DNA from 4 places in the Sphingobium sp. TomTYG46 genome. Region 4 is predicted to be linked to each of the others. Evidence: riboswitches for the same ligand, from Rfam matches in the RefSeq annotation. Region 4 holds a riboswitch; each other region holds the start of a gene.
The links. Region 4 has a riboswitch for cobalamin ahead of ACZ5YV_RS13505 (TonB-dependent receptor). Riboswitches for the same ligand answer to the same signal wherever they lie in the genome.
Positions count from the first base shown of each region.

Region 1: another riboswitch for cobalamin. It lies ahead of ACZ5YV_RS17300 (TonB-dependent receptor); the one in region 4 lies ahead of ACZ5YV_RS13505 (TonB-dependent receptor).
Region 2: another riboswitch for cobalamin. It lies ahead of ACZ5YV_RS15475 (cobalamin biosynthesis protein CobG); the one in region 4 lies ahead of ACZ5YV_RS13505 (TonB-dependent receptor).
Region 3: another riboswitch for cobalamin. It lies ahead of ACZ5YV_RS00500 (TonB-dependent receptor plug domain-containing protein); the one in region 4 lies ahead of ACZ5YV_RS13505 (TonB-dependent receptor).

Region 1 is NZ_AP027326.1:13,209-20,878, forward strand. It holds gene ACZ5YV_RS17290 (DUF3768 domain-containing protein) at 1-244, opposite strand, end outside; gene ACZ5YV_RS17295 (ArdC family protein) at 306-1,244, opposite strand; cobalamin riboswitch at 1,587-1,830, shown strand; gene ACZ5YV_RS17300 (TonB-dependent receptor) at 2,007-4,148, shown strand; gene ACZ5YV_RS17305 (PepSY domain-containing protein) at 4,135-5,610, shown strand; gene ACZ5YV_RS17310 (cation diffusion facilitator family transporter) at 5,669-6,583, opposite strand; gene ACZ5YV_RS17315 (hypothetical protein) at 6,614-6,997, opposite strand; gene ACZ5YV_RS17320 (SRPBCC family protein) at 7,061-7,558, opposite strand; gene ACZ5YV_RS17325 (efflux RND transporter permease subunit) at 7,630-7,670, opposite strand, start outside.
Region 2 is NZ_AP027325.1:485,316-492,985, forward strand. It holds gene cobN (cobaltochelatase subunit CobN) at 1-2,693, shown strand, start outside; gene cobO (cob(I)yrinic acid a,c-diamide adenosyltransferase) at 2,690-3,295, shown strand; gene bluB (5,6-dimethylbenzimidazole synthase) at 3,297-3,935, shown strand; gene ACZ5YV_RS15470 (alpha/beta fold hydrolase) at 4,053-4,916, opposite strand; cobalamin riboswitch at 5,043-5,270, shown strand; gene ACZ5YV_RS15475 (cobalamin biosynthesis protein CobG) at 5,429-6,544, shown strand; gene ACZ5YV_RS15480 (precorrin-8X methylmutase) at 6,544-7,173, shown strand; gene cobI (precorrin-2 C(20)-methyltransferase) at 7,170-7,670, shown strand, end outside.
Region 3 is NZ_AP027324.1:96,619-104,288, forward strand. It holds gene ACZ5YV_RS00480 (molybdopterin-dependent oxidoreductase) at 1-226, shown strand, start outside; gene cobA (uroporphyrinogen-III C-methyltransferase) at 213-995, shown strand; one part of gene ACZ5YV_RS00490 (IS5 family transposase) at 1,131-1,555, opposite strand; one part of gene ACZ5YV_RS00490 (IS5 family transposase) at 1,555-1,888, opposite strand; gene mobA (molybdenum cofactor guanylyltransferase) at 2,038-2,571, opposite strand; cobalamin riboswitch at 2,591-2,863, shown strand; gene ACZ5YV_RS00500 (TonB-dependent receptor plug domain-containing protein) at 3,034-4,905, shown strand; gene ACZ5YV_RS00505 (ABC transporter substrate-binding protein) at 4,942-5,751, opposite strand; gene ACZ5YV_RS00510 (FecCD family ABC transporter permease) at 5,901-6,896, shown strand; gene ACZ5YV_RS00515 (ABC transporter ATP-binding protein) at 6,890-7,669, shown strand.
Region 4 is NZ_AP027325.1:18,254-25,923, forward strand. It holds gene ACZ5YV_RS13480 (hypothetical protein) at 1-32, opposite strand, end outside; gene ACZ5YV_RS13485 (hypothetical protein) at 67-444, opposite strand; gene ACZ5YV_RS13490 (helix-turn-helix domain-containing protein) at 738-1,487, opposite strand; gene ACZ5YV_RS13495 (MaoC family dehydratase) at 1,804-2,256, shown strand; gene ACZ5YV_RS13500 (hypothetical protein) at 2,295-2,537, opposite strand; gene ACZ5YV_RS13505 (TonB-dependent receptor) at 2,767-4,716, opposite strand; cobalamin riboswitch at 4,966-5,211, opposite strand; gene ACZ5YV_RS13510 (hypothetical protein) at 5,568-5,747, opposite strand; gene ACZ5YV_RS13515 (LysR family transcriptional regulator) at 5,932-6,825, opposite strand; gene ACZ5YV_RS13520 (malate synthase G) at 6,936-7,670, shown strand, end outside.

The DNA of each region.
Region 1 (7,670 bases), on a different replicon from region 4:
TCCATTCACCCGTATGAAGGCGATAGACAGCGCCAAAATCATGTTCGGCATAAGGGTCGTTACCCTCGTCAAACTGATCGAAAGCAATGATCTGGGACACAGCTTCATGACGGTCACGCTCATCAAGCGAGGCAAAACCAATCGTCATAGTTGCACGGCCCGATACGCCGGGCTGCTGGCGCGCTGCATCGTTGAGGAAGCGGATACGCTCGATCTTCTCGGCGTAGGTAAATTCGAGGCTCATGGGTCAGTCCTTGGGAAATAGGGATGGGGAGGGCAGCGGCATTCCACTGCCCGTTTCGCTGTCAGGCGGCGCGCTGGATGGGATGCCCTGCCATGTAGGACAGGATATGTTCGCTTGCGGACTGCGCGGCGGTGGCGGCCCTGAAAATGGCGCGCTTGTCGTTCCGCAAGGCGGTCAGCCAGGACGCGACATAGGCGGCGTGATCTTCCCGCTCGGTGGGTTCCATGCCAAGCTGGGCGCACAGCATCGCGGCGCCGATCTCGGCAATCAGTTCCTCGGCGGCTCGCATTTCGCGGCTCTCGCCGTAGCGATGCAGTGTTTCGCGGTTCAGCCGATCCCTATGGCCGGTGCTGTGGACAGCCTCATGAGCGAGGGTTGCGAAAAAGGCATTGCCGCTTACAAAGTCGGCAAAGGCGGGCATCTGAATACGATCGCTGACGCTGTTGTAAAATGCGCTGGTGCCGCCCTCGCTATAGGGAACGGGATAGAGGGCAAAGGCAGCATCCAGTTCGCTGTCACGCTCGTCGCGGTTCCTGATCTCGATGGATGGCGCGGGATATTTGCCCATGTCGAGGCCGTCGATCTGCTCGACGTTGAACACGACATATTTCTTCAGATAGCCGCGGCTGCTCTCCTCCTCATCATCGCCGCTCTGGCGCTGGTCGGTGTCATCATCCTTCGGCGTGAAAGTGCCCGCGTGGACAACGAGATTGCCCTTCTCGCCCTTCCTGACCTGCCCGCCAAGTTCGTGGGCCTGCCGGTAGGTCATCCAATAGGGATTGGCATAGCCGCGCATCATGGCGGCGGACCAAAGCAGCAGGATGTTGATGCCGCGATAGGGCGTGCCTTCATGACGCAACGGAAGCGAACTGGCCCCGCATGCCCAGGACGGCGACCAAGGGCGGGTGCCAGCTTCCAGCAATGCCACAATCTGGTTGGTGACTTCCTCGTAAATGTCGATCCGTGCGGCCTTTGCGCTGCGGGTGGTGCTGCGAGCCATATGCTTGTTTCCCTTCCAAAATCGGAGCCGAAGGCGATGGGTGCCATCGGCTTCTGCCCGCTGGCGAAGCGGGTCGGGGAATGGCGCAAATCGGGGCCGATCAGGGGGAGGGGGATCACCCGCCCTGCACAAGCGCAGCGCGGAAGGGTGGGGATACCGCCTGATCGCCAAGGGAGGCCGCAGGCCGAGACGGCTTGGCTCTTGCGCCAGGGGGCCGGAACAGGCCCCAAAATCAAAAGCCTGCAACGGAATGATAATGGACCGCCAACGGGAATGCCCATGCCCGCTTGTCTGCACCGCACAATTTCACTACAGGAGCGCCGTCCGGGACGCGCCAAGCGGCCAGGACATGATCGCGCCGGTGTCCCGAGAGGGACTTAATAGGGAACGCGGTGAAGGTGGTTCGCCACCCTAATCCGAGGCTGTCCCTGCAACTGTAAGCGGTGAGCGCGATGTACATGCGCGGATAGGCATTGACCTATCCGCCAGCCACTGGGCCGGACGCTAAATCCTGCGAGGCCTGGGAAGGCCGTGCATCAAGCGATGACCCGTGAGCCAGGAGACCTGCCGGCGTCTGGTCGCTCTTGCCATGGTCCAGGGGATGGTCGAGGCACGGTGAACTCCGTCTGAGCGACGAACGAGCGGTGGGGGCCGCATCGGTTCGTGCGACGGGCGCCAAGGCGTCCGCCCGTGGTGCGCGCCGACCGTTCGTAACGGCACGCCCCTGCCCGACGTCGAATGACGCCGACGGGGCATGATAGAATGAAGAAGACTATCCGCAATATATCCAGTTATACTCTCGCCGTACTGCTGCTGGGCGCGCCGCTCGCCGCCCACGCCGACGATTCCGCCGCCAGCGCAACGGAAAGCGACACCATCATCGTCTTCGGCCAGCGGCAACCTGCTCTCGCCATTCCGCAATCCACCGGCAGCCGGCTTGGTCTGACGCCCCTGGAAACCCCCGCTAGCATCGCGGTTGTCGATGGCGAGGAATTGCGCGCGCGCGGTGATCTTACCCTTCAGGATGCCGTCACCCGCGCACCGGGCATCACCAATATTGCCGATCCGGGCAATGGTAACACGGCGCTGGCGGCCCGCGGCTTCAGCGGCCAGGGATCGGTGCTTCAACTGGTCGACGGCATCCGCCTGTTTCCTGTCGCGGGAACGATCACCTATCCAACCGATCCCTGGATTGCCGAGCGGATCGACGTGCTGAGCGGGCCAGCATCGGTCCTCTATGGCCAGGGCGCGCTTGGTGGCGCGATCAACGTCATCCTGCGGCAACCCAATAGCGAGCGGTTCGAGGCCCAGGGCGAGATCGGCTATGGATCGCAGGACAGCTTCCATGCCGCCGCCGGCGTAGGCGGCCCGATCGGCGAGATGTTCTCCTTCCGCATCGACGGCAGCTATCGCCGGTCGGACGGCTATGTCGATCGCGGTCAGTCCGAGAGCCACGCCCTGTCGGGCGCGCTTAAATTCGCGCCCACCGACAATTTCTCGCTCACCCTGCGCTATGATGACGGCGACCAGAAGCCGAGCAAATATTTCGGCACGCCTCTGATCGAAGGCCGCATTGATGAGCGGGTGCGGGACCGCAATTTCAACGTCGCCGACGCGGAGATGCGCTTTCGCGACAAGCGCGCTACGCTGACTGCCACCTGGTCCCCGATCGAGCAAATCACGATCTCGAACACCGCCTATCGCCTGACCAGCTATCGCCGCTGGAAGAATCTGGAGAGCTACAGCTATGACGGAACGACCGGCCTGGTGGACCGTGCGGACAATCTGGGCATCGTCCATGACCAGACCCAATATGGCGATCAGGGCACGGTGAAGCTCAGCCTGCCGGTCGCGGGCGGCATCACCAATGATCTGGTTGTCGGTTTCGACGTCAATCTGGTCAAGCTGACCTACAGCAACGATTTCGGGTCGGACCCGCAGGAGGATTCGGTCGATCCGTTCAACCCGGTGCCGGGCCTGTTCTTCGACACGCAGGGCATTGCGCCCCGCTTCCGCACGCGCACCAGCGAATATGCGGTATTTGCCGAGAACCGGCTGAAGCTGAACGACCAATTCTCGATCATCGGCGGCGTGCGCTATGAGGAGAACCGGGTCCGCCGTTGGACCTTCGCCTATTCGCCAAGCAATGTGCGGAGCGAGACGCAGGTGCTCGACAAGCGGCTCGACAACACGACCTGGCGAGTAGGCGCAGTCTATCAGCCGACACCGGCATTGTCGCTCTACGGCCAATACACGACCGGCGTCGATCCGCTTGGGACGCTCACCACCTATTCGACGGGTCAAGTGCAATTCAGCCACGCAACCGGCGATCAGGTCGAGTTCGGCGTGAAGGGGAGCTTCCTCGATGGACGGGGTTCGGCGACCCTAGCCGCCTATCGCATCGTCAAGAAGGGCCTCCTCTCCCAGCAGACGCTCACCAGCCCGGTCGAGCAGGTCGGCCAGCGTTCGGCCAAAGGCATCGAAGCCTCGGTTTCGGTGGACCTTGCCGACGGGTTTGGCATCGACGCCAACGGCACGGTGCTGGATGCGAAGTTTGACGACTTCATCAGCGGCGCGACCAATTATAACGGCCTCACGCCCCCCGGTGTCGCGGAAACCGCCGCCAATCTGTGGCTGCGCTGGGAGCCGATTACGCGGTTGCAGACGCGCGCCGGCCTTCGCTACGTCGGCAAGCGCTATTCAGACAATGCCAACCAGTTCCGCGTGCCGGCCTATGCCGTGGTCGACGCCAGCCTGTCCTATGCTGTGACCGACAATGTCGCGCTGGACCTGCGCCTCTACAATCTCTTCGACAAGGACTACGCGATCACCGCCTATAACAACGAACAATGGGTGCTCGGCCGCCCGCGCTCGGTGGACGTGTCCCTGCGTGCACGGTTCTAAACCGACCAGAAAAGCAGCGGCGGGCCATGTTGCCCGCCGCTGGCTTTATCTTGGGCACCGCTGGATCGGCATCGCCACATGCCTGCTCTTCGCCATGTGGTTCCTATCGGGCCTGGTGATGATCTATGTGCCCTATCCGTCGCTGACGGACGCGGAACGGATCGCACGGCTCGAACCGATCCGCTGGGCCGATGTCACCGCGCCGCCGCCGGACAGCAGCCGCCTGCGCTCACTCACGCTGGAAATGCGCGACGGCAAACCTCTCTGGCGTACAAATCCATGGGACGGGGAAGCTGAGATCATCTCCGCGACCGCCGGACAGGCCGTGCCGGCTGTGACAGCCGCCATGGCCGAACGCGCTGCGCGCCGTTTCGGCGGGGCCGCCGTCGCGTCGATCCATTCCTTCGAACGGGACCAATGGACGGTCGCCCAACGCTTCGACCGACACCGCCCCTTGTGGCAAATCGCCCTTGCTGACCGGGCAGGGACCGAAATCTACGTTTCGTCCCGAACCGGCGATGTCGTGCAGGACACGATCCGCAGCGAACGCTTCTGGAACTGGCTGGGTGCGGTTCCACACTGGCTCTATTTCACGGCATTGCGACAGGATGGCGCACTGTGGCGACAGGTCATCCTCTGGGTCGCGGGGCCTTGCTTCGCGACCGGCGTTACCGGCTTCTGGATCGGGCTGCTGCGGGCACGGCTCGGGCGACGGCGCTACAAGGGCGGACGCATAACACCCTATCGCGGATGGATGGTCTGGCATCATATCGCGGGCCTCGCGGGTGGCATTTTCCTCGTCGCATGGATCTTCAGCGGTTGGCTTTCGGTCGATCCGGGGCATCTGTTCCGGTCCGAAGGCATCGCGGAAAAGAACCAGCGTGATTATCTCGGCACCCTGTCGATCCCGTCCAATGCCTTCATCATGGCCGGGAAGCAGATGCCCAGCGCGGTCCAGATCACGGCGATGCCCTCGCCGGGCCATGAAATTCTGATGGTCGCGAAGGACGGGCAGGGGCGACGCGCCTTGATCGACGGACGGACCCTGCGCCCTTTCAACGCATCGCCCACGACCCTGACGCGCGCAGCGACACAATTGCTGCCTGGAGCCTCCATCGGCAACGTCCAGATGATAAGGCAGCCCGATGCCTATTGGTATGGCCCCGATGAGCTGGCATCCCTCCCCGTCTTGCGGATCACGTTCACCGATCCGGCGCAGACATGGGTGCATCTCGATCCCCGGACCGGCGAGCAGCTTGGTTCCATCGACGCTCGCGGTCGCCTTTACCGCTGGCTTTTCGACATGCTGCACAAATGGGATTTGAACATTCTCACCTCCCACCGGCCATCATGGGATGTCCTGCTCTGGGTACTTTCCTTCCTCGGCCTGACGACCTCCGTAAGCGGCGTGTGGATCGGAGCCAGAAGACTGCGATCAAACCGGCGCCGCAGCCCTTGTTGATCTCTGACGCCACTGAACAGCGAAGGCGAATGGCAGCCGGTAGCAGGGCTACAAACCATCAGGGATGAAGATGATGGGTGTCTGCGCAGGCTTCGCTCTCGGTCTGGATCGTGACATGCTCGATCCCAAACTGACGCTGAAGCATGGCCTGGACATCTCTGCGCACCACCTCGCTTTGGCTCGGATCGGTGATCTCGATATGAGCGGACAGGCTGGCGTCGTTGGTCGTCATCGACCAGACATGCAGGTCATGCACGCCGCCGACGCCGGGCACCTGCGAAATGGCGGCTCGGATTTCGCCAAGTTGCAGCCCCCCTGGCACGCCTTCCAGCAGAACATTGGTGGTATCTTTGAGCAAGATCCATGTGCGCGGAAGAACCCATAGGCCGATACCCACGGCCACGATCGGATCGACCAGCGTCCAGCCTGTGAAGCGGATGACCAACGCGCCCGCGATCACGCCGATCGACCCCAGCATGTCGGCCCATACCTCCAGATAGGCGCCCTTGATGTTGAGGCTTTTATCCTTCCCCGCCATGAGCAGGCGCATGGCGATGAGGTTCACGACCAGGCCCAGCGTGGCGACCACGAGCATTCCTGTCGAACCGACAGGCTCCGGTTCACGGAAGCGCTGGATGGCCTCGACCAGAACATAGATCGCGACCGCGAACAGCATGATCGCGTTGAAGGCCGCCGCGAGTATCTCGAGCCGCCGATAGCCAAAGGTTCGCTTGTCATCGGGCGCCTTTTGCCCGATGCGGATCGCCATGAGCGCGATCACCAGCGCCGCCACGTCGGTCAGCATGTGCCCCGCATCGGAAAGCAGGGCCAGGCTGTTGAAGACAAAGGCACCGATAACCTCGGCAACCAGAAAACCGCCCGTCAGGACAAGGGCGATTAAAAGCATCTTGGCGTTGGCGCCAGCGGTATGGTCGTGGCTATGGCTGTGTCCGCCTGCACTGTGGTCATGCATTTCTACTCTCCCAACATCCGTCCCAATTCGTCAGTCATTTGCCGGGTGCTTCGGCCCGTCGTCATATGACACACTGATCAAATCCAAATTCTCGGCGCCCTCGACTAAGCGCCCGCGAAAATAAGCGGGCCGTGGTCGTTGGGGTGAGAAGTACAGAATGTCTGCCGTTGCAGAACGAACCTTCGACCCTTTGGCATAGCCAGCAATATCGACATGCCCTTTTAGCGACAGGCTACGGACGGACTGTATGTTGCCCGACACGATCATGGTCTCTCCGCGTCGCATCGTCTTCAATGCGGAGAACTTTGCGTTTGAATGCGGTGAAACTTCTATTGCGACGTCCGACCTTTCGATCATCGGTGACGCGCAGCCTGGGCTTGCCAGTGCAAGAAGAATGGGCAGCATTTGCTTCATGATGACCTCCTCAATGCGAGAGTCTTTCGCAGTATATCTACTGGGGTCACAGCGATCCGCCGGTCAGTCATTGTCAGCCCCGCGTGAAAGGGCACCGGGCGCGGGTTTGCGGACAGAACTCCTGCCAGACTGCGGCTTGCGCCCCTGCTTTTTTAGGTGTGTCAGGAAAGCCGCATCCTGCACCGCCATATTTTTGCGGATGCCGCCGCGCTTGATGCTCCCAAGAAGCATGCCAATAAGACCCCGACACTCAAACGAATGACGTATTTCCGCGCCATTGGCGATTGGGCTGATCTCATAGCGTTCCTTGAGTACCAGCAGGCCCCTGATGCCGTCGCTCCAGCCTATCGTTCGCGGTTTCTCGACAGGATCGAGCCGAACCAAGATTTTGACGCGCCGGTCATCAAAGATCAGCCACGACAAGAGAAAGTCCTTGCCGGGGATCGCATCGCTCAGAACGCGATAATGCGGATGCCACCGCCCATAGCCAGGAAGGTCGGACAACAAGCTCCATATTTTCAGTATCGAGCTATGCGCCGTAAATATGGTTTCCTCTACCATGATATATTCCCGATCTTCTCCGAAGCGGGACGGGGAGGGCTGTGCTGCATAAGACCCTCCCCGTCCGAGCCTCAGAACTGCGGTTGCGGTTCGTCCACACCGCCCGTCAGAT
Region 2 (7,670 bases), 420 kb from region 4:
CGTTCAAGGCCGCCGCCCGATTTGATGCGAGGACGCAATGCAGCATCGTCGTGCCGCAGCTTCTGGCCAACCGTGTCCGCTTTGTCTCTCAACTGGCTGCGAACTGGGCAAAATTAAGCCGAGCGCCTGTGGAAGATCGCCATGTCGCGCTGGTCCTTGCCAATTACCCGAACAGGGATGGACGGATTGGCAACGGCGTGGGGCTCGACACGCCGGAAAGCGCTGCGGCGATCCTGCGCGCGCTAGCGGAGGCTGGTTATGCGACGGGCGACGCGCCGACCGATGGCGCGGCGCTGATGCGGCATATGACCGGGAGTGATGCGACATGCTCGCTCCCGTTGGCGGAGTATCGAGCGGCGTTCGATGGTTTTCCGGAGGGCGTCCGAAAGGCCGTCACTGAACGGTGGGGCAAGCCAGAGGACGATCCATTCTGCCGCGAAGGAGCTTTCCGCCTGCGGGTGCATCGTTTCGGCCATGTCGCCGTCGCGGTGCAGCCCTCTCGCGGCTATGATGTCGATCCCAAGAGCAGCTATCATGACCCGGCGTTGCCGCCGCCGCATGCCTATCTGGCCTTTCATATCTGGCTGGCGCAGGAATTTGGCGTCCATGCGGTGGTGCATGTGGGGAAGCATGGCAATCTGGAGTGGCTGCCCGGCAAGGCCATCGCGCTATCGGAAAACTGCTTCCCGGAAATCTGCGCCGGGCCGATACCGCAAATCTACCCCTTCATCGTCAATGATCCGGGGGAAGGCACGCAAGCCAAGCGACGGATCGGCGCGTGCATCATCGACCATCTGACGCCGCCGCTGACACGTGCCGAGACCTATGGCCCGTTGAAGGAACTGGAGGCGCTGGTCGATGAATATTATCTGGCGGCGGGGATGGACCCGCGCAGGCTGGAAACGCTGCGCCGGGACATATTGGCGCTGGCGGCGTCTCAAGGGCTGGACAAGGATGCGGGCGCGCAGGGCAGCGGAGACGATGCCTTGGCAGCGATCGACAACTATCTGTGCGAATTGAAAGAAATGCAGATTCGGGACGGATTGCATATCTTTACCCGCTCGCCCGAAGGTGCGCTGCGCCGGGACTTGCTGATCTCCCTCGCCCGCTGCCCCAGGGGTCTGGACGAGGATCAGCAATCGCTGCTGCGGGCTCTGGCGGACGATCTGGAGTTGGGCTTCGATCCGCTGGATTGCGGCATGGGCGCTTCATGGGAAGGCGCGCGACCGGAGGTGCTGGGCAGCGTGGCGGACGATGCGTGGCGCAGCGTGGGGGACACGGTCGAGCGGCTGGAACTCTACGCCATCCAGCTGATCGACTATGGCAAAGAAGCGCCGGGACCGCATAGCGCGGCGGTTCTGGGGGCTGTGAGGAAACAGCTTGCGCCTCGCGTGGATGCCTGCGGCGACGCGGAAAAGGCGGGGCTGCTCCGCGCACTCGATGGCAAGTTCGTGCTGCCCGGCCCTTCCGGCGCGCCCACGCGCGGGCGTCCCGATGTGTTGCCGACCGGGCGGAATTTCTATTCGGTCGATACGCGCGCGGTGCCGACCGTGGCCGCCTGGAATCTGGGCCAGCGGTCGGCCGACCTCATCGTGCAGGACTATCTCCAGCGCGAAGGCGATTATCCCCGCGCCATGGCCCTTTCCGCATGGGGCACGGCGAACATGCGCACGGGTGGGGACGACATCGCGCAGGCATTGGCCCTGATGGGCGTGCGGCCCCGGTGGGACTGGGCATCGGGGCGGGTCGTCGGATTTGAGGTGATGAAGATCGCCGAGTTGAACCGACCGCGCGTGGACGTGACGCTGCGCGTGTCGGGCTTTTTCCGCGACGCCTTTCCCGAACAGATCGACCTGATCGACAGCGCCGCGCGCGCCGTGATGGCGCTGGATGAACCCGATGAAGACAATCCCGCTGCGGCGAGGCAGCGGGCGGAGGCGGCTGCGCTGATTGCGGAGGGGACGTCTGAAAAGGCGGCGCTGCGTCGCGCCGGGGCTCGCGTTTTTGGATCGAAGCCGGGTGCATATGGTGCGGGTTTGCAGGCGATGATCGACGAGCGGTTGTGGCATGATCGATCGGACCTTGCGAACATCTATCTCGATTGGGGCGGCTATGCCTATGGTGGCGGGGTCGAGGGCGACGCGGAACGAGACCTTTTCAGCCAGCGCCTGAGCGATGCCGACGCCCTGATCCAGAATCAGGACAATCGCGAGCATGACCTGCTCGACAGCGACGATTATTACCAGTTCGAGGGCGGGATCGCAGCGGCGGTCGAGCATCTCTCCGGCCGCAAGCCGCTCAGCTATCATAATGACCATAGCCGACCCGAGCGGCCCGTCGTCCGCACGCTGGAGGATGAGATCGGCCGGGTGGTGCGGGCGCGGGTCACCAATCCCAAATGGATCGCGGGCATGATGCGGCACGGTTACAAGGGCGCGTTCGAAATGGCCGCCTCGGTTGATTATCTCTTTGCCTTTGCCGCGACGACCCATGGCGTGAAGGATCATCATTTCGACGCCGTCCACGCCGCCTTCATCGAGGATGAGGTGGTGCGCGGCTTCATGGCGGACGCCAACCCCGCCGCGCTGCGCGAAACCGCCGCGCGCCTCCGCGAAGCGCTGGACCGGGGGCTGTGGCGGCCACGGTCGAACAGCGCGGCCATGCTCCTCGCTCAACTCAAGGAACCGACATGATCGAACGCACCCCCGAACAACATGCCGAAAAGATGAAGAAGAAGCAGGCCGCCCATGACAAGATCATGGCCACCAAGACGCAGGAAAAGGGCCTGCTGATCGTCCACACCGGCAAGGGCAAGGGCAAGACGACCGCGGCGCTGGGCATGGTCGTGCGCGCGATCGGCCATGGCAAGAAGGTCGGCGTCGTCCAGTTCGTCAAGGGCGCAATGACCACCGGAGAAAAAGTCGTGTTCGATGCGTTTCCAGACAATGTCACGTTCAAGCCCATGGGCGAAGGCTTCACCTGGAACACGCAGGACAAGACCCGCGACATCGCCCTCGCCCGTGAAGCATGGGACGAGGTAAAGCGGATGATCGCCGATCCGGCCTATGATATGGTGCTGGCAGATGAGCTTAATATCGTCCTGCGCTATGACTATCTGCCGGTGGGGGAAGTGGTCGAGGCGGTGACTGCGAGGGACGAAATGAAGCATGTGCTCATCACCGGCCGCAATGCGCCCGAAGCGCTGATCGAAGCGGCCGATCTCGTCACCGAAATGACGTTGGTCAAGCATCCCTTCCGCAGCGGCGTGAAGGCACAGGCAGGAATAGAATTCTGACATGAGTGGACCCGCCATAACCCCGATCGACAGCGCGCAGTTCGAGGCGCTGGTGCGGGCGCGGCGGGACATTCGCCATTTCAGGACCGATCCCATCGACGAGGGCGATGTCGAATGGCTGCTAAGCATGGCGCATCGCGCGCCATCGGTCGGATTATCGCAGCCATGGCGCTTTGTGCGGATCGAGACGGAGGGGCTGCGGGAGAGGCTGGCGCTTCATGTCGATGCGCAGGTGAGGGAAGCGGGCCGGGAGTATGAGGGCGATCAGGACAAGCTCTACCGTAGCCTGAAGCTGCACGGCCTCCGCGAGGCGCCAGTGTTGTTCGCAGTCTATTGCGACGATGGGACGGAGACGGGCCATCATCTGGGCGCCGCCACCATGCCCGAAGCGCGCCGCTATAGCTGCGTCATGGCGGTGCATACGCTGTGGCTGGCGGCGCGGACGCGGGGGATCGGCATGGGTTGGGTGTCGATCATGGAAGCGGAAGGCGTGGACGCGATGCTGGACGTTCCGGCCAGTTGGGAGTGTCTTGGGCTGCTCTGCCTCGGACGGCCGGAGAGCGAAGAGGATGCCCCGGAACTGGAACGACGCGGATGGGAACAGCGGACGGATTGGCATTCAGTGGTGGTGCGGCGTTAGCGCAACCCGCTCCCACCTATTCGCCGTTCGGGCTGAGCCTGTCGAAGCCCCTCACTTCTCTTCAAGGAAAGAAAAGCCCTTCGACAAGCTCAGGGCGAACGGGGTGGACGATTCTCCCTACCCCTCACCCAACAAGAACCCCAGCACCAATGTTTCAAACCGTTCCTTGCATTCGATCATCGCCCAATGGCCGCATTTGGGGAACACATGCAGTTCCGAGTTCGGGATCACCCGCATCGGGAACAACGCGCCATCGAGCGGGCTGACCTTGTCGTCGCGGCCCCAGGTGATCAGCGTGGGCGCCTGAATCTTGCCCAGATAATCGATCCTCTGCGACACGCCCGGCCCGCTCATCGACTGCGCGATGAAGCCCAGAGCCGCGCGCGTGTACATCTTGCGGCTGCTCTCCATCGTCACCGGTTCGAGCGCGGCCTTGTAGCGCATGTCGATCAGTTCGTCGGTAATGATCGATTTGTCGTAAACCATCGATTCCAGCCAGGCGATGATGTTCTCGCGCGTCGGGTCCTCGATGAAATCAACAAGTCGGGTCAGCCCTTCATTGGGAAAGGTGGAGGTGATGTTGAACCCGATCCCGCCGATGGTGATGTAGCGCTGCACCCGCTGCGGATGAGATGCCGCGAGATGACCACCGACAATGCCGCCATAGCTGTTGCCCAGCACATGTGCTCGATCGATGCCAAGGCCGTCCATCAGCGCAACCACCGCATCGCGCGCCACCGCTACCGGATCGCCATTCACAGGATCGCTTTTGCCATAGCCGGGCGCATCAACGATGATCGTGCGAAAATGCTGGGAAAAGAGCGGCAGATTGCCCTGAAAATTCGCCCAGCCCGTAACGCCGGGGCCTGATCCATGTAGCAGCAGCAGCGCGGGGCCTGATCCAGCCTCATGATAATGAAGGCGGCCATTGGCGGTTTCGAGAAAACGACTGGTCGCTTCGAAGCTGAGATCGCTCATCATCTGCTCTCCATGTTGTTATTCGCAGAAGGGACTAGCCCTGGGGCAAAGCGGGCGCAAGCAAGCCGTCGCTGCCCACTTCCCTTTCGCGCGCATCGCCCTTATGAAGCGCAGCGGATCGGGCTTGCCCGGTCCATCGATCGCGCCGGTGTCCCGCAAGGGACTTAAATGGGAACGCGGTGCGGGAGGTTTCCCTCCCTAATCCGTGGCTGTCCCTGCAACTGTGAGCGGCGAGCAAGGCATGGACCGGCCGGACCCTTAAAACAGGGACGGTCAGCCACTGGAGCGATCCGGGAAGGCCCCATGCCAACGCTATGACCCGCAAGCCAGGAGACCTGCCGGAGCAAAGGTCGCTCTTGCCATGACCCAGGGGATGGTCACGGCTCGGTTCTCCGTTTGAGCGACGAATTCGTGCGGCTACGGCCGTGCAGGCGTGCGGCCTGTCCGCTTGCCTGTGCGTGCCGTCCGCTTGTCGTGGCGCTGGTGCGGGGAGTGCAGGAGCAATGCAGGAGCTGATGCGGCGTGACGCAGCGCGAACCGGCGTGCGCGGCTGGTGTCCGACGGCATGGCGGCCGATGATGGCTGGCGACGGGCTGTTGGTCCGGGTGCGCCCGGCGCTGGGCCGGATGACCCGCGCGCAGGCAGTGGGATTGTGCGAGGCCTCTCTCGCGCTGGGCAATGGGCATATCGACGTTACCAATCGCGCCGCCTTGCAAATCAGGGGCGTGAACGAGGCAGGCCACGGCGCATTGATGGAGCGGCTGGTCGGGCTGGGGTTGGCGGATGCCGATGCGGATCGGGACAGGCAGATTCCCGTCCTCATCAATCCCGATTGGTTACCCGGCGATGACAGCGCCGTCATAGCCGCCGCCTTTATCGCGCGCATGAAGGAGCTGCCCGATCTGCCCGCGAAGGTCGGCTTTGCGATTGATGCGGGGCCTGCCCCGGTCCTGAGCGATGTTCCGGCTGATTTCCGGATCGAAAGAGGGACGACCGGTGCGCTGATCCTACGCGCTGACGGGCGCGCGCATGGCGTGGCTGTGAGCGCAGAGAACGCTGCCGAGAGGCTGATCCGTCATGCCCATTGGTTCGTGGCCAGCGGTGGCGCGCAAGCCGGGCGCATGGCGCGGCATTCCGCCCCGCTGCCTGATATAGCGACCAAGGCCCCTGCCCCAGCCCGGCCTCGCGCTGCTGCCCTAGCCACTGCCCCCGGCCCTTTTTATGCAGCGCCCTTCGGTCGGATCGAGGCGGCTGCGCTCCTTGCCGTGATGGCGGGCGGTGTGGAGGCGGTGCGGCTTACCCCTTGGCGTGGACTGGTGCTGGAAGGCAGCGACGCCCCGTCCGATGATCCGGCCGATACGCGCCTTTCCGCCGATTGCTGCCCCGGTGCGCCAGCCTGCCCGCAGGCGAGCGTCGCCACGCGCGATCTGGCCGCCCGGCTGGCGCCGCATGTTCGCGGACTTCATGTCTCGGGTTGCGCCAAGGGGTGCGCCCGACCTTCGCAGGCGACGGTGGTCCTCACCGGGCGGGATGGCCGTTTCGACCTTGCCCACAATGCGCGCGCAGGTGGGCCGCCGCTGCAAACGGGACTGTCGCCCGACCAGATAATCGCCCTCTTCGGAGCCCAATGATGCCGCATCTCTATGAAACCAACGGGGCGGAAATCTATCGCCAGTCCTTCCGCATGATCCGGGCGGAGGCGGCGCTCGACCGCTTTGCGGCAGAGGAAGAGCGGGTTGCCGTGCGCATGATCCATGCGGCGGGCATGGTTGGCCTCGCGCCGCATATCCGCTTTTCGCCGCGCTTCGCCACGGCCGCAATCGCCGCGCTGGAAGCGGGCGCGCCGATCCTGTGCGACGCCCGGATGGTGTCGGAAGGGATAACGCGCGCGCGCCTGCCCGCTGGCAATCTGGTCCTCTGCACTTTGGCCGACCCGCAAGTGCCTGATCTTGCCCGCGCCATGGCGAATACCCGCTCGGCCGCCGCGCTGGAGCTGTGGCGGCCGCATCTCGCGGGTGCCGTCGTCGCGATAGGCAACGCCCCAACCGCGCTGTTCCACTTGCTCAACATGCTGGAGGACCCCGACTACCCACGCCCGGCGGCAATCATCGGTTGCCCGGTCGGCTTTGTCGGCGCGGCAGAATCGAAGGAAGCCTTGTGGGAGGCGCAGCCGGTTCCCAGCTGCATCGTCGAAGGGCGGCTGGGCGGCAGCGCGATCACCGTCGCGGCGGTCAATGCGCTCGCGAGTGCGGCCGAATGATCGGGACCATTCACGGCGTGGGCCTAGGCCCCGGCGCGCAGGACCTGATGAGCGTGCGGGCCGACAGGCTGATCCGCGATGCCCGCCACATCGCCTATTTCCGCAAGCCGGGCCGCGCAGGTCATGCCCGAAAAATCGTCGAAGGACTGTTGCGTCCCGACGCGGTCGAATATGCGATGGAATATCCGGTGACGACCGAGATTCCGGTCACCGACCCGCGATATAATCAGCGGCTTTCCGCCTTTTATGCGGAGTGCACCACGCATCTGCACGGGCTGGCGGCGGCGGGTGAGGATGTGGTTGTCCTCTGCGAGGGCGACCCCTTTTTCTACGGCAGCTTCATGCATCTGCACAGCCGCCTGTCATCACTTGCGCCCATGCGAATCGTGCCCGGCATCACCGGCATGTCGGGGGCCTGGACGGCGAGCGGGACGCCGATCAGTTGGGGCGACGACGTGCTGACGGTGCTGATGGCGACGCTGCCCGAAGAAGAGCTG
Region 3 (7,670 bases), on a different replicon from region 4:
CGCCGCGCGAGGCCCCGGCAGCCAGCCTGACAAAGGCCCGACCATCTGCGTCTGCTTCGACATCGGCCTCAACCAGATCGTCGCGGCCATCCGCGACCAGAGCCTGGTCGATGTTCCCGCCATCGGCAAGGCGATCGGCGCGGGCACCAATTGCGGGTCCTGCCGCCCCGCGCTTGCCAACATCCTCGCCCAAATCCCGCAGGAGACGCTCCATGCAGCCGAATGAACTTATCGCCCCCGGTGAAGTATGGCTGGTCGGCGCAGGTCCCGGCGATCCCGATCTGCTGACCCGCAAGGCCGAAAAGCTGATGGCGGCGGCCGACATCGTCTTTTACGACGCACTGGTCGGACCCGGCGTCCTCGACCTCATCCCGCAGGGCATCGAGCGCATCAGCGTCGGCAAGCGCTCCGGCCGCCACAGCAAGGATCAGGAAAGCATCAACGACCTGCTCCTCGCCGCTGCCAAGGCGGGCAAGCGCGTCGTGCGCCTTAAGGGTGGCGATCCGTCCGTCTTTGGCCGCTCGTCCGAAGAGATGGAGCATCTCGCCGCCGATGGCATCCGCTTCCGCATCTGCCCCGGCATCACCACCGCCAGCGCGGCGGCAGCAAGCGGCAACGCCTCGCTCACCCTGCGCGGCAAGGCGCGCGGCCTGACGCTGGTGACCGCGCATCTGAGAGCTGGTGAGCCGCTCAAGCTCGACTGGGAAACGCTCGCCCGCCCCGGTGGCACGCTCGGCATCTATATGGGCCGCGCTGCTGCCGGAGAGATCAGCCGCCAGCTGATCGCCGCCGGACGCGATCCCGAAACCCCCGTGATGGTGGCGGTCAACGTCTCGCTGCCCACCGAACGCCTGATCAGGGGCAAGCTGTCAGCGCTTGCCTTCCTGGTGGCCACGATCAGCGATGAAGATCCGACCCTGCTTCTGATTGGTGAAGCGGTGGCGGGCACGACCATGCCTATGGAGATCGCCGCGAGCGTCGCCCTACAGGTTTGAACTTGCCCTCCACATCTTTGCCTTGAGCCTGTCGATGCACCTGCCTTAGTTGGAAGGAAGGTAAGGGGTATCGGCAGGTTCAGACCGGTGGAGCCCGTGGGTTTGCTGTTCTGATGATGTAACTAGGCTCAGGACTCATTGATTGAGCCAGAAGAGGACGGTTGCTGCGATGCAGATGGCGGACATGAAGGTGTGGGCGCAACGGTCGTAGCGAGTGTGTACGCGCCGCCAATCCTTGAGTCGGCCGAACATGTTCTCGATACTGTGCCGCTGGCGATAGAGCACGGCATCGTGCGGGATCGTGACCTTTCGGTTTTTCTTTGACGGGATGCAGGCGGTGATGTTGCGTTCGGCGAGCGCCTTGCGGAACCAGTCGGCGTCATAACCTCGATCACCGAGTAGAGCTTTGGCCCGAGGCAAGGCGTCGAGCATCAGGGCGGCCCCCTTATAGTCGCTCATCTGTCCCTCGCTCAGCCTGACCAATGGCCTGCCCTTGCCATCGCACACAGCGTGGAGCTTCGAGTTCAGGCCGCCCTTGGTGCGTCCGATATGTCTGGGAACAGCCCCTTTTTGAGCAGGCTGACCGCCGTCCGGTGTGCCTTGAGGTGCGTCGCGTCAATCATCAACTGATCGGGCTTCCCGCCCTTCGCTGAAAGGGCAGAGAAGATCTTGTTGAACACCCCGAGCCGGCTCCACCGGATGAAACGATTATAGATCGTCTTTGGCGGACCATAGTCGGCGGGCGCATCGCGCCATCGCAAGCCGTTCCTGATGACGAAGATGATACCGCTGATGATCCGACGATCATCCACCCGCGGCACGCCGTGGGACAGCGGAAAATATGGCTCGATCCGGCGCATCTGCGCCTCCGACAACCAGATCAGATCACTCATGACAACGCCTCCTTGCGCCGCCATTGAATCAACCGATCTGCATCCCTGCAAGCAATTTAATAGGTCCTGAGCCTAGGTGCTCCTGCGAAAGCAGGAGCCCATTTGCGCCGTTAGAACTGGACTCCTGCCTTCGCAGGAGCACGCGGTGGCTAGCTTTTTGGCAATCCGGCAAGATCCTGCGGTCGATTAATATTCGGCAGGACGATATCCGCCCGCTCCACGATCCGCGCGCCGATCCGCTCCAGCCAGCCGAATATCGACCGGCTATTCTCCTCAGCCAGATGCGCGTCCATTTCATCTGCAAGCCCGACAGGCCAGAACCCCGCCAATTGCTGCCCCTTCAACACCGCAGCGCCTTCTCCTGCCAGCGCCTCCACCAGCGCCGCCGGATAGACCGGCATGTCACACCCCGTCGTCAGCACCGCGTCATAGCCCTCGCTCTGCGCATGATGCAGCGCCGCGTTCAGCCCACCCAGCGGTCCCATATCCGGCGCGGGCCGATCGGATAGGCTGGTCATACCCTCGACCGTCCGTCCGCAGACCACCACCGCCTCCACATGGGGCGCGATCGCCGCCACCGCATGTTCGATCAGCGTGCGCCCGTCCGGCATCAGCGCCAGCGCCTTGTCGCTCCCAAACCGGCTGGATCGCCCTCCGGCCAGCACCGCGCCCAGCAATCGCATCGATCCACTCCTTGGCAGAACCTTCACTTTCCCCTATGGCGCGCGGCGTGAGCGGGCAACCGTTCATGAAAAGAAGATCGCGCCGGAAAGGGAATGTGGTGCGGACGGCTCATCCGTCCAAATCCGCAGCTGCCCCTGCAACTGTAAGCGGTGAGCGCGATGCACCCGGAAACCCGCGACCTTCAAAAGGGGAAGGCGAGGGGGACCAGCCACTGGACACGCGTCCGGGAAGGCCCGTGCATCGCCGCGACGACCCGCGAGCCAGGAGACCTGCCGGCGCAGGGTCGCTCTTGCCTTGGGTCCAGGGATCGGTCCAGGCACGGTGTTTTCCGTCTGAGCGACGAAGCGGCGCAGGGCCGCATCGGTGCGCGGGACGGGGCTGGCGTCTCCTTCTTCCGTGCATTGACCGCTTACGCGGATGCCCTGGGCTCATGTCGCATGACGCTCAGGGAAGACAAGAACATGATCAGGACCGGAATTTCACTGCTGGCGCTCCTCGCCGCCACCCCAGCGCTTGCCGAAGACGCCGACGAAATCGTCGTCACCGCACTGGGCATTGCGCAGCCGACCGACGAAGTCGGCCAAGCCATCACCGTCATCGATGCAAAGACGATCGAAACCCGCCAGAACGTCAGCGTCGCGGACCTGATCGCCACCACGCCGGGCATTCGTTTCAACCGGGCCGACGCCGTAGGCGGCGTGACCGGCATTTCGATCCGGGGCGCGGAAACGACGCAAACGCTGGTGCTGCTGGATGGCGTCAAGATCAATGACCCCAGCATCATTGGCGATGCCTATGACTTCGGCAATCTGCTGACCGGCAATATCCGCCGCATCGAAGTGCTGCGCGGTTCCAACTCCGTCGTCTATGGCAGCCAGGCGATCGGCGGCGTCGTCAACATTATGTCAGCCGAACCGGGTGAAGGCTTTGGCGGCACCGCCTCGGTGGATTATGGCTATGCGGACACCCTGAATGCGAAAGCAGATGTGTCGGGCAGCGCGGGCATTGCCTCGGGCAGCGCTGGCGTCGCCTATTTCCACACCGACGGCATCTCTGCGGCCAAGGGCGGCACGGAAAAGGACGGCTATGAGAATATTGCCACCCACGCGAAGCTGAAACTGGCGTTCACGGACAATCTCAGCCTCGACCTGCGCGGCTATTATATCCATGCGAACCTCGACACCGACATCTTCTTCGGCGCGCCGGTGGAATCCACGGACAGCAGCAAGCTCGATCAATATGTCGGCTATGCTGGGATCAACCTTGCGTCATTCGATGGCAAGCTGACGCAACGTGCGGCCGTTACCTGGTTCCGCAACGATCGCGATTATTTCTTCGCGCCCAGCTCCACCGCGCCGGACTATGGCTATTCGGGCACCAATCTGCGCTTCGAATATGAAGGTGTCTATCAGCCGGTGGATCAGGCCAAGCTGATTTTGGGCTACGAGCATGAACGCCCGGACTATGATTCCTTCTATTACGACTTCTTCACAGGCGACAAGGTCGTCAGCGCGGCCAAGGTCAACATCGACAGCGTCTATGCCCTGGCCGTGGTGAAGCCGCTTTCGGGGCTGTCGCTGACCGGCGGCGTGCGCCATGACGATCACAGCCAGTTCGGCGGCGAGACGACGCTGGGCGCAAACGCAAACTACACGCCCAATGAAGGCCGTACCAACATCCGTGCCAGCTATGGCGAAGGCTTCCGGGCACCCTCCCTCTACCAGATCTACGACGGCACCTATGGCAATGTCGATCTGAAGCCTGAACGGTCGAAAAGCTATGATGTGGGCTTCGACCAGAATCTGGATGGTGGCCGGGCGATGATCTCTGTCACCGCGTTCCGCCGCGATACCCGCGACCAGATCTATTTCGACGGCTTCGCCCCGCCGTTTGGCCGCTACGTCAATCTTACGCGCACGCGTGCGAGGGGCGTGGAAGCCGCCGTCACGCTGAAGCCCGTCGATGCGCTTACCGTCACTGCCGCCTATAGCTATATCGACGCGATCGATCGCTCCGAAGGCGGCCTCAACGAAGGCAAGCGTCTCCCCCGTCGCGCCAAGGATGCGGTCAGCGTCTCGGCTGACTATGAATGGGCGTTCGGCCTATCGACCGGCGCGACGCTCACCATGGTCGGCGACAGCTTTAACGATTTCGCCAACACCCAGCGTCTGGATGGCTATGCCCGGCTCGACATTCGCGCTTCGCTGCCCATCAATGAACATCTCGAAATCTACGGCCGCATCGACAATCTGACCGATGAGGAATACGCGACGGTCTATGGTTACAACACCTACGGCCGGTCGGCCTATGCCGGCGCACGTGTCCGCTTCTGATGACGGGAAAGAGGGGCGGGCGTGACGCTTCGCCCCTCAACGCCTGCCCGCAGCATCCGCCTGCGTCACGATGCTGCGCGCGGCCTGCACATAAGCAGGACCGCCGCACACCGTCCAGGCTTGCGGCACGCGGATGCGCAGGATGGATCGCAGCACCGGGTGGTGCAGCATCTCCGTCCCCTGATCGACGACCTTTTCGCTACCTTCTTCCACGATCAGATAGTCGGGCCGGGCGGCGATCATTTCCTCCAGCGGCACCTGCGCCAGCGCCGGTTTGCCCAGCTTCGCCGCCAGATTGGTGAGGCCTGCGCGCCGGATCAACTCATCGAACAAAGTGCCGGTCCCGGTCATATAGCCGCGCCGCTGATAATAGGCCGCAACGCCGCCGCGCCGGGACCGGGGCAGGGCGGCAAGGTCGCGCTCCATGCCCGCGATCATCGCCTCGCCTCGCGCGGGATGGCCGACAATGGCTGCCACCTGCCGGATCTGGGTGCGGATCGCCGCGAAACTGTCCGCGCTCGCCAGCCCCAGCTTGCGCCATCGCCCATCCGGCGCGCCAACAACGCCGCCAGCGCCATCGGGAAAGCCGATCACCAAATCGGGACGCAGCGCCAATACCTCTTCGGCCGGGCGTGTCAGCACCGGGAAACGCCGCGCCTTGGCGACCGCCGCCGACAGTTCCGGATCATGCCCATAGGGGCTCAAGGCCGCGATCTGTCCCGGATCGGCGAGCGCCAGCACATATTGGTCGGAACAGGTGTTGAGCGACACGATACGCTTGGGCGGCGCGGGGGCAGCGCCGGTCAGGCTGAGCGCACAAAGCGCCGCGATGATCTTTCTGCGCATCAATCCTGCCTCTGCAACTTGCCGTGCTCCTGCGAAGGCACTCGAACGAGACGAGTGGCTCGTGAGAGCCCAGCTCAGACGCAGGAACTGGGCTCCTGCCTTCGCAGGAGCACTACGATTCCTAACAGCGGTTTCGGAGGGCGCAAGCCATGAGCGCTCGACGCCATCCCCTGCTGTTGCCGTTTCTGATCGGCCTAACCTTGGCTGCGGCGCTCGGCTCCCTCACGCTGGGGGCCGTCTCACTCTCGCCCGCCCGCATCCTAGCCGTCCTCACCGGCGGCGGTGACGAGGTGGCTCGCGCTATCCTCATCGACCTGCGCCTGCCGCGCATGCTGCTCGGCCTGATCGTCGGCGCGATGCTCGGCCTCGCGGGAGCCGCGCTTCAGGGCTATCTCCGCAACCCGCTCGCCGAACCCTCGGTCCTCGGCGCCTCCAACGCGGCCGCTCTCGGAGCCGTCTGCGCCCTATATTTCGGCCTGGCACAGCTTCACCCGCTCATCCTCCCCGCTCTCGCCATCACCACCAGCCTCATCGCCATCGCCGCGCTGTTCCTCCTCGCAGGCCCATCGGAAAGCCCACTCACCCTGATCCTTGCAGGCATAGCCGTCGCGACGCTGGCCGGTGCAGGGATCAGCCTGTCCCTCAACCTGTCGCCCAATCCCTTCGCCGCGATGGAGATCATGAGCTGGCTGATGGGCAGCCTCGAGAACCGCAGCTACGCCCATGTCTGGATCGCGCTGCCCTGCGTCATCCTCGGCTCAGCGCTGCTGATCGCTGATGCGCGCAGCCTGGATGCGCTGACCTTGGGGGAGGAGGGCGCGCAGGCTCTGGGCGTGGATCTGCGAAAGGCGCGGCTGCGCATGATGCTGGGCGTCGCGATCGGCGTCGGCGGAGCGGTGGCGGTATCGGGCGCGATCGGTTTCGTCGGCCTCATCGTGCCGCATCTGGTCCGCCCGCTGACGGATCGCTCCCCTTCGGCCATCCTGCTCCCCTCGCTGCTCGGCGGCGCGGCGCTGCTGACGCTCGCGGACATCGGCGTGCGCCTCATCCCCACCAGCAGCGAGTTGAAGCTGGGCGTCCTGACCGCATTGCTCGGCGTCCCCGTCTTCCTCGTCCACCTCATGCGGGAGCGGCGGCTATGGTGACCCTCCGGACTGAAGGCTTGTCCGTCCGCCTCGGCCGCCATCCCGCCGTGACCGGCGTCACCACGGTGCTGGAGCCGGGGCAACTGGTCGGCATCATCGGCCCCAATGGCGCGGGCAAATCGACCCTGATCCGCGCGTTGCTTGGCCTCGTCCGCGCGGAAAGCGGCGAAGTCTGGATCGACGGCAGCCCGATCACCAGCCTCAGCCGCAAGGACATAGCGCGCCGCGTCGCCTATCTGCCGCAGGGCCAGACGCTGCACTGGCCCTTGCTCGTCGAACGCCTTGTGGCGCTCGGGCGCATGCCGCATCTTGGCCCGCTCTCCCGCCTGTCACCCGAGGACGAAGCGGCGGTCGATGCCGCGCTCGCCCGCGCCGATGTTCTGCATCTGAAAGGCCGGATCGCCACCGAACTATCAGGCGGCGAGCGCGCCCGGGTTCTCCTCGCCCGAGCGCTCGCGGTTGGCGCGCCAGCCCTGATCGCCGACGAACCCCTCGCGGCTCTCGACCCCGGTCATCAACTGGATGTCATGGACCTGCTCAAGGCCGAATCCCGCACCGGTTCGCTGGTCGTTACGGTGTTGCACGACCTCGGAATGGCGGCTCGTTATTGCGACCGTTTGTTGTTGATGGACAGGGGCCGCCTCGTCGCCGACGGCAAGCCCATGGAGGTGCTCACCGAACAGAGCCTTGCCCAAGTCTACGGCATCTCCGCCTGCATCGAGCCCGACGGCGAATGGCCGCTGATCCTGCCCACGGGACGGATCAAAAGCTAAT
Region 4 (7,670 bases):
CTGCTTACACGCGCTGCGATCTCGTTTTCCATCATCTCTCTCCTCTTCATTCTGTCTTTTAGAAACTCACCCCAAGTTCGACACCATAGGTCCACCCGCGTTCGTAGCTGCGGTCAACATATCTGCTTTGTAGGGAATGCCGCTCAATATCCCGCTCGTGACATTGCCGGTGGATACCTTGCCATAAGCGGTCATCCGGTTGGTTGGCCGCCAGATTACGATTGCACGTGGTGACGCGCAGCTGCCCGCTTTGCTCCGCCCGATGGCGGTCACGGCGACGGGCACCTTTTGCAGGCTTTCATCGCGCCGTTGTGCTGTCACCATGAGGTCGGCCAACTGCCCCTGAACCGCAGCCTGCGTGGCCGGGTCGGCAGTCTGCGCCAGAGCCGCTGTCGGGCCGAGCGATGATAGGCCCGCTAACGCAACGGCAATAGATGAACGCATGGCAATCCCTTCCTTTCGTCGGGCGATGCCATCCCTCGGTATAGGCCGTGCTTCGTTTAGAAGCCCGGTCCACCATCCGGGACCGAACACGCGTATGCGCATCCGAAAGCGGACGTTTGGCGGTGTTCCGCCATTATATTGTTCATGATGCAGCCTGATCTGCGACGCATGGCCGCGAGCCCTTTCTGCATCCTCTCCTGACAGCTTCGGCCACCGATCAGCTCTTCGGCCGAGCCATCTCGTTTGCATGCAGCGTGTCTTGAAATGATCCCTTCGTCAAGTATCATCCACAATCAGCGAGGTTTCAGCGGCGCCACCGGACATGCTACTGCAAGAACAGCGTGCCATTCCCCCGGCAGGGCCGAGGTGCGGCGATCCGCCTGCGCGATTTCCCGCAGTTCGGACCTGAAACGCTCGATCCTTTCCGCGACGCGCGCGACGCCCACGGGCGACAGCTTGACCGTTTCCACGCCGAAGATCGTATCGGGGTCGCCATAGTTCAAATTGAAGAACAGATGCTTCATATGCTGTTCGAAATGTCTGCGCATGGGCTCGCGTTGCCACACATGGGCCGGGTCCAGTCGCGCGCGCAGACGTCCTCCCGGCAGGCGATCGATCAGCGCCAGCCTTTCCAGTCGTTCGACATGTTGCGCGATATGTTCGGGCGGTATGCCAAAGCCTTCCTCGGCTTCGGACACCGGCCAACCCGTGACGATGATGAAGAATATGGTCGATAATTCGGGGCTTGTGGTCAGCGCCTTTTCCTGCGCCAGCGTCAGCTTGTCCGATGACCGATCGCGCACGGCGGCCTCTTCGGCGATTTCGGTGAGTGTGGTGTCGGCGAGCGCGCACAGTTGCGACAAGGTGCGCAGGCCCAGCCCGCGTCCATGCAGCCATCGTTTGACGGTAGCGGTGCCCACGCCAAGCTTTTTCGCGACGTCGGCCTGGGTCAGGCCCGCTGCTCGCAGTCTCCGTCGGAGCGCCGCCAGCAGCAGTTCATGTTCCATTCCGAAAGGGTCGTTGGACGGATGACAGGGGCTCATCAGATGATCCCTTCCCACGCTGCAAGGATGATATGGGTCGGCCACGGCGCTAGATCATATCCCGCGATGTTCGATCGTGGATGGTTCCGCGATCGATATCCATCCCTCGACTCTTCGGCTGCACGGCTTTCGTGCAGCCGAAGCTTCTTGTCTTCTCCAGTCATGGCCTCTCCAGCTTATTCTTTTAGGAAGGGTAAGTAACTCGACGCCGCTGACAAGGTCCAACTGACCCTCGCCCCACTGGAGCATTTTCCTATCGCATTCGCGCATGCTTGTGCATAGTTTCGCTCTAGGAGCAGCGTGGGGGGTGAATGGAATGAGCCAGTTTCTCGATTATCTTCAGGCGCGGGCGGACGAGGAAGACGTGTCGGACTGGTTCCTGGTCAGTCAGGATATGATCGACCAGTTCGCCGAAGCGACCAAGGATCATCAATATATCCATGTCGATCCGGAACGCGCGAAACAATCACCCTTTGGCGGGACGATCGCTCATGGTTTCCTGACGCTTTCACTCTTGCCGCACCTGTGCGCCGATGCGCGAGGCAACGTCGTTCCCGACGGCGCTACGGAGATTAATTATGGCAGCAACAAGCTCCGTTTCCTGGCGCCCGTTCGATCCGGCAAACGTGTGCGCGGAAGGTTCAAGCCGCTGGAGATCGTCGAAAAGCGGCCGGGGCAGCTTCAGCTGACTACCGAGGCGACGGTAGAGATAGAAGGTGAGAGCAAGCCCGCCCTCATCTGCGAATGGATAACCCAATTCCAGCTTTGATCCGGCAATCGTCGGAGTAAGCGGATTGGGCTATCCATTTAGGCTGCGGTGTTGGTCGCGTGGAGACCGAAGGCCATGCGCGCGGCGTTGATGGTGTATTCATACTCCTCGCCACCGGGTACGAGGTCGTGCCAGTTCTTGTTCGTGATCGCCGCGAAACTGTCCTGCCATATTTTGCAGGCGATCAGTTGTATTTCTGTTTCCTTGGGCGCGCGCTGTGCTTCCAGGCAGTCACGCAATATCGCGTGAAAAACGGCGCCCCTTAATGGTGCGTGCTTCATTGGCATCCTCTCCAGGCAACTGATTCTCTGTCCAGATTGCCGAGGGGAAAGTTGCATAGAGGAGAAAAGACGTCAACTACGTCTCAAAATTTCCACGGGTATTTAACGTGTATTATATTGTGGTTTGACTGTTGCCCTGTCCACTTTTACTTTATGAACACCGCCGTTCATTATGTAAGCCATTGATCGGGAAGGCCGCAGGTCTTTCTGGATGCGGCCTTCCCCAGCATCAGAAGCTGAACTTGATGCCGCCCCTTACCGTTCGCGGTTCGACCACGCGGCTTAGCCTCCCTTCGACAGGCTCCGCATCGGCGGCGGGAAGGTAGGATTCGTAATAATAAGCGATGTCCTTGTCCCGGCTGCCAAGGATGTTGAGCAGTTCGGCATAGACTTGCACCCGCTTTCCCTTCCACGCGGCGCGGGCGTTGACGACCGTGCTACCGGAATCGCGCACGCTATTGTCCTCGATCAGTGGCGAAGGGCCAAGGTGACGGACGCGGATGCTGGCTTCCCATGGGTCAAGCACGATGGCTGCGCCAGCGGACGCGGCATTTTTGAAGGCGTTGGGGATATGGTCGCCATTGGTGTAGCGGCTGTGGCTGGCAGTGTAGTTGCCGTCGAAAGCGAGCCAGGGGAGCGGCCGCCAGAAGGCGACAAGCTCATAGCCATGGCGGCGGCTGGCTCCGCTGGGTTCGACCGCGTTGGAGTCGCCGACGAAACGCAGTTCGCTGCCGACATTCAGCCACCAATAGGTCGCGGTGAAGGTTAAGCCGGGCAGTTGCAGGCGGCCGCCCAATTCCTTGCCGGTGCCGCGCACAAGCATGGGAACAGGCGTATCGACATTGACCGCGCCGCGCGCATCGTTGGAATGGAAGCCCCGGCCCCAATTGGCATAGAGTTCGACCTGCGGCGTGATCGCCCATGCGGCCGACGCCTTGGGCGAGATGAGCGTGTCCGAGCCGCTGCCTTCACCCAACGCGGCGGCGACGGCGTCCCGGCTGCGGACATCATAATGATAATAGTCGCCACGCAGGCCTCCCGTGATGCGCAGACCGGGGAGCGGCGTCACGGTCGCTTCGCCATAGAGCGCGGCTGACCCTTGCTTGACGCGACAGCGGCCGAGCGAGGAGAGGAAGACGCGGTTCGCGGTGCGGTTGACGCCGACATTGCCGATCGCGTCATAGCGGTTTTCCGTGCCCAGCTTCAATTGCAGCGCCGGGTCGACATCCCACCGCTTTTCGCCGGTGAAGCCGAGGACCCAGCGGCGGTCGAACTGCTCGATCTGCGCGCTGGTGCCGTCGGGATCGGTGTAGGTGGGGTTGGAGAACATCGTCCAGTTGTAGAATTGCGCGTAAAGATTGGCGCGCCATGTCGGCTGGACGGTGGCGAGATTGCCGATGATCCGCGTGGTTTCGCCGCGCGCTGACGGATCGGGCGAACAGAAGACATCGGGGCAGAGCGGCGTGCCGATGATCCGTTCGGGTATCTGCTCGGTTGGACGCCATGTCGCGCGATAGGCGTGGAGCGTGGCGTCGATCTTACCGGCTCCGGCAGGGAGGGTATATTTGGCGAAACCCGCATAGTGACGCAGATGTTCAGGCTCCTGCCATGGCCCGTCATAGGCCTTGGCCTGCGCGACCAGGGTGAGATGGCCCGCGCCCGCCTTTACCGTGCCGCCCGACGCCAGCCTGCGCCAGCCGAAGGATCCGCCCTCCGCCGCGACCCATGGTCGGTCATAGCCATCGATCGTGGTCATATAGGCGGCGCCCGCAAGCGCGAAGTCGCCGCCATCGGCGCGATAGGGACCTTTGCGAAAATCCTCCCGCGCGATGATTTCGGGGATGAGGCCGTTGAGGTCGAGATAGCCCTGACCATGGCCATGGCTGCGGAAGTTCATCTGAACCCCGTCAATATAGGTGGTGAAGTCCGACCCATGGTCGAGATTGAAACCGCGCAGGAAATATTGATTGGCCTTGCCGCTGCCCGAATGCTGGGCCGCGACCAGCCCCGGCACGGCTTCGAGCAGTTCGGCGACGCGCAGCAGCGGGCGGACGAGAAGGTCCGCGCCGCCGACGCTGCCTTCGCTGGCCGCATGGGCGGTGCCGATCTTGTCCTCTCCCCGGCCGAAGACGATGATGGTGCTGGCATCGTCGCTCGCGTCATTGGCGTCGGCGGCCAAGGCGGGGAAGGGGAGGAAAGTGGCGGTCAGCGCGCAGGCGGCGCGGTGGAAAGGATTGGGTAGTTTCACATCATGCACTCCGGGCGTCTGGCGACATCCGGCAAGAGACCTGTCGTCTGGCGACGACCGGCGCACGCAGGCGGCCGGACGCCCCCAAGGCGGCCGCCAGCGTCACCGAAGCGGCCTCTTGCCGCTCGTTCGTCGCTCAGACGGAGTTCACCGTGCCGCGGCCATCCCCTGGACCAAGGCAAGAGCGACCAGACGCTGGCAGGTATCCTGGCTCGCGGGTCATCGCTTGATGCACGGCCTTCCCAGGCCTCGCAGGATTTAGCGTCCGGCCCAGTGACTTGCCCTTCCTGCCTCTGAGGAAGGGCGATGTGCATCGCGCTCGCCGCTTACAGTTGCAGGGACAGCCTTGGCTTGGGGAGGTGGATGCCTCCTTTACCATGTTCCCTTTTAAGCCTCTTTCGAGGCACCGGCGCGATCATTTCCCCAGGGGTTGCCCGGGTGATGGGGGCGATAGCGGAGGTGTGGAGGTTGGGCAAGGGGGGGGTGATGAACGGTCTGTTCCCTCTCCCCTTCAGGGGTCGATGAGAGGCACGTGACTCTCATCGAGGTTAGGGAGAGGGGAGCGACGCTGGTTGCTTTACAGTCCCCTCTCCCGCCTTCGCTACGCTCGGCACCCTCTCCCCTGAAGGGGAGAGGGGATGAGGTGGGTATTCCTGCTCTTCACAGTTCGTCATCCCAGCGGAAGCTGGGATCTCCGGGTGAGGACGCGTGCGGTCGCTTGAGATGCCAGCTTTCGCTGGCATGACGGGAGGGGATGACGTGCGCCCGCTTGTCGCGCCAAGTCAGTTCAGGGTCGCGCCGCGCTCTCGTTGGAGGCGTAGGGCCATGGCTTGGTAGCGGACGGCGCGTTCGTTGTGGAGGGCGATGGTTGCCTGGTCGGCGCCGCGCAGGCGGGCTTCCCTGGCTTGCCGCGCTTCCTGGGCGGCGCAGGCGGAAAAATGTGACGCGTCATTGGGGCGCATGGCCCTTATCCTCTCTCAATCTCTTATGGCTCGAACGATAACATCGGCCTGTTTCCCGCCGCCATTACGCAGGTTAACTCCGGAAAGCTTCTGTTTTTTGACAGCAGGCTTGCAAATGATTTCAGAAGAGGATTTCTGCGCTTTTCAGGCAGTTAAGCGGGTGGCGCTAAGGTGCTTCTTGCTATCAGCCGCCCCGGTTCCACGATGCATCGCGGAAGGTTTCGCGCAAGAAGCCGATGAAGGCGTCCACGGCGGCGGGACGGCCTGCGGCGCGGGGGTGGACGGCGTGAACGGCGAGGTCAACGGGGCCTTCCCAGCTATCGAGGACGCGGACGAGGCTGCCTTTCGCCATCAGGTCGCCCACGTCCCAGAGCGAGCGCAAGGCGATCCCGACGCCGGTAAGGGCAAGTTCGCGCACGATTTCGCTGCTGTTGGTGCGGACATGGCTTTGGCCATCGATCAGCTTGCGTGCGCGGCCATTCACCAGCCGCCAGGGCAATTGTCCATCGGCCGCGAGCAGGCGGTGGCGGGGGAGGTCGGCGATCTTGTCCGGAATGCCATGCGCGGCGAGATAGGCTGGGCTGGCACAGAGGATGCGGCGGTTGGTGGCGAGATGATGCCCCTCCAAATGGAGAGGAATGTCGCTGGTGATGCGGATCGCCACGTCGATACGCTCGGCGAGCAGGTCTTCATAGGCGTCGGACAGGTTGAGTTCGAGGTCGACGCGCGGATGGAGGTCCAGGAAGCGGCCGACATGAGGTGCCACATGCAGGCGGCCGAAGGAGGTGGGAGCCGAAATGCGCAGCGGCCCGGACGCACTCCGGTGCCGACTGGTGACGCGTTGCTCCGCCTGCTGGATGGCGTCGAGGATGGCGACAAGGTCGCGGTGCAGGCTGGCGCCTTCCTCCGTCAGGGCAAGGCGGCGCGTGGTGCGATGGATGAGGCGGACGCCGAGGCGCGCTTCCAGCCGGGAGATGCGTTTCGACATCATGGCAGGCGAGATGTTCAATATGCGGCCTGCCGCCGAAAGGCTGCCTGCCTCCACCGCGCGGGCGAAGAGAAGATAATCGGGATCCATCGATGATCTTTTCCTGTGAGGAACAGATGCTTTGAGTTCTTGTTGTCTAGTGCGAGGATGGAGAGGGGTCTATAGGCTTTCGTCACAGTATTTTGGATGGAGAGTTGCCCATGGACGGCATGATCGAGAAATCGGGTCTTATGGTCGCCGCCGAGCTGGCGCGCTTTATCGATGGAGAAGTCCTGCCAGGGACGGGGATCGCAGCGGAAGCATTTTGGCAGGGCGTGGCTGCGATTTTCGAGCGGTTCGCGCCGCTTAATGCGGCTCTGCTGGAAAAGCGCGACGCGATTCAGGCGCAGATCGACAGCTGGCATGGCGAGCAAGCGGGGCGGCCGTTTGATGCGGAGGCTTATCGGGCTTTCCTGACCCAGATTGGCTATCTGGTGCCGGAGCCTGCGCCTTTTTCCATCGGGTCGGGCCGGGTGGATGCAGAGCTTGCGACCTTGGCGGGGCCACAGCTGGTGGTGCCGATCCTCAACGCGCGGTTCCTGTTGAACGCGGCCAATGCGCGTTGGGGCAGCCTTTACGATGCGCTGTATGGGACCGATGCGATCCCCGGCGCGGCGGCGGGCAAAGGCTATGATCCAGCGCGCGGCGCACAGGTGATTGGGTGGGCCAAGGCATTCCTGGATCGGGCGGTTCCTCTGGCGGAAGGAAGTTGGGCGGATTGGGCGGGTGGCACGCCGGTCTTGCGCGACCCCGCGCAACTTGCCGGGCGGGCAGGGGATAACATCCTGCTTCGCAACAATGGGCTGCATATTGAGCTGGTGATCGACGCAAGCCATCCGATCGGGCGGGATGACCCGGCGCATCTGGCCGATGTCGTTCTGGAATCGGCCCTGTCC